One region of the Streptomyces sp. NBC_00076 genome, then DNA from elsewhere that is predicted to be linked to it. Evidence: predicted binding sites of a transcription regulator. Region 1 holds the regulator's gene; the other holds the start of a gene.
The links. Region 1 encodes HspR, which represses chaperone genes until heat shock. Its sites were predicted from a motif close to TTGAGNNNNNNNNNCTCAA; they were not measured.
Positions count from the first base shown of each region.

Region 1 (4,415 bases):
GGTGCCTCCGAGGGTGCCGCCGACGGTGACGCGAAGGCCGACGACGACGTCGTGGACGCCGAGATCGTGGACGACGAGCGCAAGGACGGTGCCGCGTGACGGAGGAGACCCCGGGCTTCGACGAGAAGCCTGACGTCCCTTCCGGCGCCACCCCCGACGACGCCGAGCCGCAGGCCGCCGCCCCCTCCTCGGGGGAGGCGGCGGCCCCGGCCGGGGACGCATCAGCACAGATCGCAGGCCTGACGGCCCAGCTGGACCAGGTACGCACGGCGCTCGACGAGCGCACCGGCGACCTCCAGCGGCTCCAGGCCGAGTTCCAGAACTACCGCCGCCGGGTCGAGCGGGACCGGATCACGGTCAAGGAGATCGCCATCGCGAACCTCCTGACCGAGCTTCTGCCCGTGCTCGACGACATCGGCCGCGCGCGGGACCACGGGGAGCTCCTCGGCGGATTCAAGTCCGTCGCCGAGTCGCTGGAGTCCGTCGCGGCCAAGATGGGCCTTCAGCAGTTCGGCAAGGAGGGCGAGCCCTTCGACCCGACGATCCACGAGGCCCTGATGCACAGCTACGCGCCGGACGTCACCGAGACGACGTGCGTGGCGATTCTCCAGCCCGGGTACCGATTCGGCGAACGCACCATCCGTCCCGCGCGGGTGGCCGTGGCCGAACCTCAGCCGGGAGCGCAGACCGTCAAGGCGGAGGACTCCGCGGAGACGGCCGACGACAAGGAGAGCGGTGGCCCGGACGAGGGCTGAGCTTGAACCGAGAAGGACAAGAAGGAAGGAGGGACGTCGAGGATGAGCACCAAGGACTTCATCGAGAAGGACTACTACAAGGTTCTCGGCGTCCCCAAGGACGCCACCGAGGCCGAGATCAAGAAGGCCTACCGGAAGCTCGCCCGCGAGTACCACCCGGACGCCAACAAGGGGAACCTCAAGGCCGAGGAGCGCTTCAAGGAGATCTCCGAGGCGAATGACATCCTCGGCGACCCGAAGAAGCGCAAGGAGTACGACGAGGCGCGGGCCCTGTTCGGAAGCGGCGGCTTCCGGCCGGGTCCGGCCGGCGGCGGCTCGTTCAACTTCGACCTGGGTGACCTCTTCGGAGGCGGACCCCAGGGCGGGGGAAACGCCGGCGGTTTCGGCGGCGGGATCGGTGACGTCTTCGGGGGCCTGTTCAACCGGGGCGGCGCGGGCACGGGGACGCGTACGCAGCCCCGGCGCGGCCAGGACATCGACACCGAGGTCAGCCTCAGCTTCACCGAGGCGATCGAGGGTGCGACCGTCCCGCTGCGGATGTCCTCGCAGCAGCCCTGCAAGGCGTGCTCCGGCACCGGCGACAAGAACGGCAACCCGCGGGTGTGCCCGACCTGCGTCGGGACCGGGCAGGTCGCGAGGGGTTCGGGCGGCGGTTTCTCACTGACGGACCCCTGCCCGGACTGCAAGGGCCGCGGACTGATCTCCGAGGACCCCTGCGAGATCTGCCACGGCAGCGGACGGGCCAAGTCGTCGCGGACCATGCAGGTCCGCATCCCCGCCGGGGTCTCCGACGGCCAGCGCATCCGCCTGCGCGCCAAGGGAGCACCCGGCGAACGGGGCGGCCCGTCGGGCGACCTGTACGTCACCGTGCATGTCGACGTCCACCCGGTCTTCGGCCGCAAAGGCGACAACCTCACCGTGACCGTCCCGGTCACGTTCGCGGAGGCGGCCCTCGGCGGCGAGGTCAGGGTGCCCACCCTGGGCGGCCCGCCGGTGACGCTGAAGCTGCCGCCGGGCACGCCCAACGGCCGCACCATGCGCGCCCGCGGCAAGGGCGCGGTCCGTAAGGACGGCACCCGCGGCGATCTGTTGGTCACCGTCGAGGTGAGTGTCCCGAGGGACGTGACGGGGAAGGCTCGTGACGCGCTGGAGGCGTATCGCGAGGCGACCGCGGGTGAGGACCCGCGGGCGGAGCTGTTCCAGGCCGCGAAGGGAGCATGAGTGGGATGGACGGTCGTCGACGCAACCCGTATGAACTGACCGAGGAAACCCCGGTCTACGTCATCTCGGTGGCGGCCCAGCTCTCCGGCCTGCACCCGCAGACCCTTCGCCAGTACGACCGTCTCGGCCTGGTCTCCCCGGACCGCACCCCCGGCCGGGGCCGGCGCTACTCGGCCCGCGACATCGAACTGCTGCGTACCGTCCAGCAGTTGTCGCAGGACGAGGGCATCAACCTGGCCGGCATCAAGCGCATCATCGAGCTGGAGAACCAGGTCGTCGCCCTCCAGTCCCGCCTCGCGGAAATGCAGGCGGCCCTGGACGGCGCGGCGGCCGCGATGCAGCAGCGCGAGGCGGCGGTGCACGCGTCGTACCGCCGCGACCTGGTCCCGTACCAGGAGGTGCAGCAGACCAGCGCGCTGGTGGTGTGGCGGCCGAAGCGACAGCAGACGTCCGACTGACGTCGCGTCAACTGACCTGAGGGGTCCGGAGGTTCACCTGAACCTCCGGACCCCTCAGTCGTCGCCCTTGAGGCTGCGCAGGAGAGCGGCGAGGCTGCCGGGGGCGGCGGTCAGGATGACGTGGGGGGTGTCGCTCTCACGGAGGCGGATCGTTCCGTCGGGGGTGGGGGCGAGGTAGAGGCAGTTGCCTTCGGGGCCGCCGCTGTACGACGACTTCTGCCAGTGCAACTCAGGCATTCGCGCCTCCTCAGGCGGTGTAGAGCACATGCTGGACAAGGGTCAGCGAGTCCTTCACCGAGTGTGCTTCGGGGGCCAACGATACGTCGATGGGTGCGAGGGCGTTTTCGGCGATGCGGTCGAACAAGGAGTCGTACTCCGCAAGCTGGCGCTGCCCCACCAAGTAGTGGGAGCCCAGGAGTTGTTCGACCACGACCGTGCCCAACCTCGGGTTGGCGGGGATGACGTGCGTGAAATTGCCGGTGAGTGCGGCGTGTGCCTGGGCCGTGAACGGATAGATCTGGATGGTCACGTTCGGCAGTCGCGCCAACTCGATCAGACGCAGCAACTGCTCCCGAACGACCTTGGTGTCGCCGAACCGCATGTGCAACGCGGACTCGTGGATGATGGCGTGCACGGACGGCGCGTTGTCGCGCGTCAGGATGTGCTGACGCTCCATGCGGAACCTCAACCCCTCCTCGATGTTCGCGAAGCCCAGGTCGGGGCTCGTGAAGATGGAGCGCGTGTAGTCCTCGGTCTGGAAAAGCCCCGGGATGAACAGTGGCTCGTGCGTCCTGATGGCCACGGCCTCTGATTCGAGCTCGGCCAGATTCAGCGAGTCGGGCCCCATGTGTTTCCTGTACGCACTCCACCAGCCCTTGCCACTGGACTCGGACATGGTGACCAGCGCCTCGACGTAGGGCTCCTCTGAGCAACCGTAGACGCGGCAGAGGTCGAGCAGTCGTTCAGTGAGGACTGAGGTCCGGCCGGCCTCGATGTGCCCCAGCTGTCCGCGCGTCATGCCGATCCGCTCGGCGGCTTCACTGGTGGTCAACCCAGCCTGTTCGCGCAGATGTTTGAGCTCGAAGCCGAGTCGCCGCTGCCGTTCGCTGATAGTGGTGCGCAGTCCCACGGGTTCTCCTTGGTGGTCGACTCAAAGTCTGCCCCTTTGGTGGATGTTGGTCCACCGGATCCCGCGAATAGGTTGCTCGCGAGAACCCTTAATCGCTACCTTCAGTGCTGGGTCAGTCACACACTGAAACCAGTCAACCTCCCCTGCCCGTAAGCCGACAGAGCACCCGCACGCGGGCGACGTCATCGCCGGGCAACGGGAACCACGCCACTCACCTGGAGCCGACACCCATGAACCCGTCCCGCCGCGCAGCCCACCGCCCCGCTCAACTCACCCACGAATACAGCCTGTTCGCACCCGGCGACGCCACCTCACCGCGCGTCTGCCGGGATTTCGTACGCGCCGTCCTCTTCACCCACGACCGGGAGCACCTCGTCATGCCCGCCGCACTGTGCACCTCGGAACTCGTCACCCACGTCCACCTGCACACCAAGGGCACCGCCATGCTCCGCATCCGGCTCACCGCGGGCAGACTCCGAGTCAGCGTGTTCGACGAGAGTCCGGACCCGCCCGTGGTCACGTATCCCGCCGCCTGGGCTGTCGCCTGCTGGGGGAGGGGGCTCGCGCTGGTCGAGGAGATGGCGGACGGGTGGGGCGTCGCCGACGAGAGAACGGGGCGGTATGCGAAGGGAGTCTGGTTCGAGTTGGGCGGGAACAGCGGATCGTTCCGGCTTCGCTCGAACGGGTGAACCAGGGATATCTCCTGGTTCTTGCGAGGAGGCCCCGGCGTTCACGCCGGGGAGGAATCGCATCCGGGTGTCGCGACGCGCGGCGTCGCCGCATCCGGTTGAGGGCGCGGGGCGCCGGTACCGCTCTCGGTATCGACGAGGTGATGCGAACGCGTGTACCAGT
Region 1 covers NZ_CP108242.1:5,581,059-5,585,473, forward strand. Annotated here, with positions in the region: gene dnaK (molecular chaperone DnaK) at 1-99, shown strand, start outside; gene grpE (nucleotide exchange factor GrpE) at 96-755, shown strand; gene dnaJ (molecular chaperone DnaJ) at 798-1,976, shown strand; gene OHA64_RS25425 (heat shock protein transcriptional repressor HspR) at 1,982-2,434, shown strand; gene OHA64_RS25430 (DUF397 domain-containing protein) at 2,489-2,671, opposite strand; gene OHA64_RS25435 (helix-turn-helix domain-containing protein) at 2,682-3,563, opposite strand; gene OHA64_RS25440 (ATP-binding protein) at 3,794-4,252, shown strand.

Region 2 (4,415 bases), 1.5 Mb from region 1:
CGGATCGTCCTCGACGACCAGAACCCGGCGCTGCGCGCCCTGGGTTGCCGCCGTGCCGTTGTGGGAGGTGTGTGTCTGCTCCATCGCCCGCCCCTGAGGTGTGCAATTCCGGAACCAGTGGGGTGATCCCTTGTCTGCGCATGACTGCGCTTGACGCTTGAATGATCGGCGTCAGGGAAGCAGAGTACGGGGAGTTACCGCGCCTTTGCTATCCAGGTCGGACGGCGAGATGTACGACGTCCGGAACGCCCCGGGCAACCGGGATCTCTTCGGTACGCACCTGCTGGAACCCGGCATTCCGCAAGGTTCCCTCGAATTCCGGCGAGGGTCGGGCGGACCATACCGCCAGCACCCCTCCCGGCCTCAACACCCTTGCGCAGCAGGAGAGTCCGGCTGGTGAGTAGAGGCCGTGGTTGCCCTCAGTCACCGTCCAGTCGGGCCCGTTGTCGATGTCGAGGCACAGGGCGTCGAATGTGGCGCATGTCTCATTGACGAATGCGACCAGATCGGTTTTCAGAATGTCGGTGCGCGGATCGGCGAGGGCGGGGGCGGAGAGAGCGGACAACGGCCCCTCGCGATGCCAGTCGATCACGGCGGCCTCGCGCTCGACCACCGTGATGCGGCCCCAGCGGGGATCGGCGGCGGCGTGTGCGAGCGAGAAGCCCACGCCAAGACCCCCGATCAGCACACTCGGCTCGGCCCGTCCGTCGAGAGCCTCCAGCGCCGCGTCGATCAGTCGTCGCTCCGAACGGCCGTCGGACGTGTCCATCAGGAAGCACCCGTTGGCGATGATCTGAAGCAGCCCACCATGGCGTCGCAGCACGACCTCGCCGTGCGGGCCCTCGCGACGGTCCAGGACCTCGGGAGTGTCGTTCTGAGTGCGCACCGGCTCATCCTGGCAGTCCCGTGCGCGGCGGGGCACGCGGTTTTCCTGGGAAGTCGCTGTGAATCACGGCTTTCGTGGCACCGGTCATAGACAGTGCCGCGCCGGACGACGAAGGGTGAGGGAAACGGAAGGAGCGCCTCACCGTGGACCGGACCGTGACGGCCGCCGACGCGACGGCGAATGTGGCTCCTCCGCCGTGCGACGTGCCCTGTGACATGCCGTGCGACGTGCCGTGCGAGGTGGCGCACGAGGCTCCCTCCCGGGCATCCTCCGGCGCCGGTCCGCCCGGGGTGTCGGGACTGCTGGAGGCGATGCCGCGGCAGCGGAGCGTGGACGCCGGTGCCACGACCACCGCGCCGACCCCGCCCGCCGCCCCCACCGCACCGGCCGCCCCCGCGCCAGTCCGGCGCCCGCGCCCCTGGCTGCTGCTGCCCACGCCCACCCGGACGCCGTTCACGATCGGGTACGCCACCGTGCTCGCCGTCACCTCGCTGGTCACGGAGTACGCCGCCCCGTCGGTCGTGCACACCCTGCACCAGGCTTCCAGCACCGATGTGGCCCACCTCGTGCAGTGGCCCGTGGCGGTGCTGCTGGCCAGCGCGCTGTGGATCGCGGGCGGGCTCCTGTCGCCGTACGCGATCGGGCTCCTGCTCGTGCTCACGGCCCTGGAGCGCCGGATCGGCGGTGCGCGCACCGCCGGGGTGTTTCTGCTCGGGCACGTCCTCGCCACGCTGGCGACCGAGGGGGCCGTGGGGCTCGGGGTCCTGGTCGGGCATCTGCCCGACAGCTCGTTGCACCGCCTCGACTACGGCGTCAGCTTCGGCGTCGCCACCTGTGTGGGCGCCCTCGCCGGGCTGCTCACGCCGTGGCTGCGCCGGCCCCTGCTGACCGCCTTCGGCGGCATGGTGGTGCTGGACCTGATCGCGTTCACGGACCCCATGACGAACTGGGGGCACCTGATATCGCTGGGGATCGGCGTGGCCACCTGGCCGGTGACGCGGCGCCACCGGGCCCGCCCGGCCACGACCGCCCCGTAACTCTCCGCTGCCCACGGGCATCTTTCGAACCGTCCGGCTGTTGGGCCGAGGGACGGCCGCTCCGCCTCCCCGAACGTGATCGCTCACAGCGAACGCTCCGTGGGGAACATTCAACCGCTCACATGCATTGAGTCGGCATAGCTCAACTTGACTGCCGAAGGGGAGATCATGGCTTCGACGTCCACACCGCTCACTCTGCCTGTGCTGCCGCTCGACGGCGAGGTCGTACTGCCCGGCATGGTGGTTCCGCTGGACCTGAACGACGCCGATGTGCGCGCCGCGGTGGAGGCGGCCGAGGCCGCCGCCCGCTCGGAGCCCGGGAAGCCCCGGGTCCTGCTGGTGCCGCGCATCGACGGGACATACGCGAGTACCGGTGTGCTCGGCACCATCGAGCAGGTCGGCCGGCTCGCCGACGGCGACCCGGGCGCGCTGATCCGCGGCCGCGGCCGGGTGAAGATCGGCGCGGGGACCACGGGCCCGGGTGCCGCCCTGTGGGTCGAGGGCGTCCGCATCGACGAGAACGTGCCCGAGCCGTTGCCCGGTCACGTCACCGAACTGGTCAAGGAGTACAAGGCGCTGGCCACGGCGTGGCTGCGTAAGCGTGGTGCCTGGCAGGTCGTGGACCGGGTGCAGGCCATCGACGACGTGTCCGCCCTGGCCGACAACTCCGGTTACTCGCCCTTCCTGACCACCGAGCAGAAGGTGGAGCTCCTGGAGACCGCCGACCCGGTGGCCCGGCTGAAGCTCGCCACCCAGCAACTGCGCGACCACCTCGCCGAGCAGGACGTCGCCGAGACCATCGCCAAGGACGTCCAGGAGGGTGTCGACAAGCAGCAGCGGGAGTTCCTGCTCCGCCGCCAGCTGGACGCCGTACGCAAGGAACTGCGCGACCTCAACGGCGAGTCGGAGGGCGAGGAGTCCGACGACTACCGGACCCGGGTCGAGGCCGCCGACCTGCCCGAGAAGGTCCGTGAGGCCGCCCTCAAGGAGGTCGACAAGCTGGAGCGGTCGAGCGACCAGTCGCCCGAGGGCTCATGGATCCGGACCTGGCTCGACACCGTCCTCGAACTGCCGTGGAACGAACGGACCGAGGACGTGTACGACATCCAGGGCGCCAAGGCGGTGCTGGACGCCGAGCACTCCGGGCTGGCGGACGTGAAGGAACGGATCACCGAGTACCTGGCGGTGCGCAAGCGCCGCAGCGACCGTGGGCTGGGTGTCATCGGCGGGCGGCGCGGCGGTGCCGTGCTCGCGCTCGTCGGGCCGCCCGGTGTCGGCAAGACCTCGCTGGGCGAGTCCGTCGCGCACGCCATGGGGCGGAAGTTCGTCCGGGTCGCGCTCGGCGGTGTCCGGGACGAGGCGGAGATCCGCGGCCACCGGCGTACGTACGTCGGCGCGCTGCCCGGCCGGATCGTGCGCGCGATCAAGGAGGCCGGGTCGATGAACCCGGTGGTCCTGCTGGACGAGATCGACAAGGTGGGGTCCGACTTCCGGGGAGACCCGGCCGCGGCGCTGCTGGAGGTTCTCGACCCGGCGCAGAACCACACCTTCCGGGACCACTACCTCGAGGTCGAACTCGACCTGTCGGACGTCGTCTTCCTGGCCACGGCCAATGTGCTGGAAGCCATCCCGGAAGCGCTGCTCGACCGTATGGAGTTGGTCCGGCTCGACGGCTACACCGAGGACGAGAAGATCGTCATCGCGCGTGACCACCTGCTGCCCCGTCAGCTGGAGCGGGCCGGCCTCAACAAGGACGAGGTGACCCTCGACGAGAGCGCGCTGCGCAAGCTCGCCGGCGAGTACACCCGCGAGGCCGGGGTCCGAACCCTGGAGCGCTCCGTCGCGCGGCTGCTGCGCAAGGTCGCGGCCCAGCACGAACTGGGCGAGCGGGAACTGCCGTTCACCGTCACGGACGAGGACCTGCGCGCGCTGATCGGCCGGCCGCACCATGTGCCGGAGTCCGCCCAGGACCCGGCGGAGCGGCGGACCGCCGTGCCGGGTGTGGCGACGGGGCTCGCGGTCACGGGAGCCGGTGGTGACGTGCTGTTCGTCGAGGCGTCGCTGGCCGACCCGGAGACCGGAGCGGCGGGCCTGACGCTGACGGGCCAGCTGGGCGACGTCATGAAGGAGTCGGCGCAGATCGCGCTGAGCTTCCTGCGCTCGCACGGAGCCGAACTGGAGCTGCCGGTCGCGGACCTGAAGGACCGGGGCGTGCACATCCACTTCCCGGCGGGCGCGGTGCCGAAGGACGGCCCGAGCGCCGGTGTCACGATGACGACGGCGCTGGCGTCGCTGCTCAGCGGCCGCCTGGTCCGTACGGACGTGGCGATGACCGGCGAGGTCTCGCTGACCGGCCGTGTGCTGCCCATCGGCGGGGTGAAGCAGAAGCTGCTCGCCGCGCACCGGGCGGGTGTCACCACTGTCGTCATCCCGAAGCGCAACGAGCCCGACCTGGACGACGTCCCCGCGGAGGTGCTGGACAAGCTCGACGT
Region 2 covers NZ_CP108242.1:7,060,495-7,064,909, forward strand. Annotated here, with positions in the region: gene OHA64_RS32295 (response regulator transcription factor) at 1-84, opposite strand, end outside; gene OHA64_RS32300 (spermidine synthase) at 209-886, opposite strand; gene OHA64_RS32305 (rhomboid-like protein) at 1,102-1,923, shown strand; gene lon (endopeptidase La) at 2,092-4,415, shown strand, end outside.
Region 2: lon (endopeptidase La) is a predicted target of HspR. The motif match lies at 2,051-2,069, and genes of this name have one in related genera.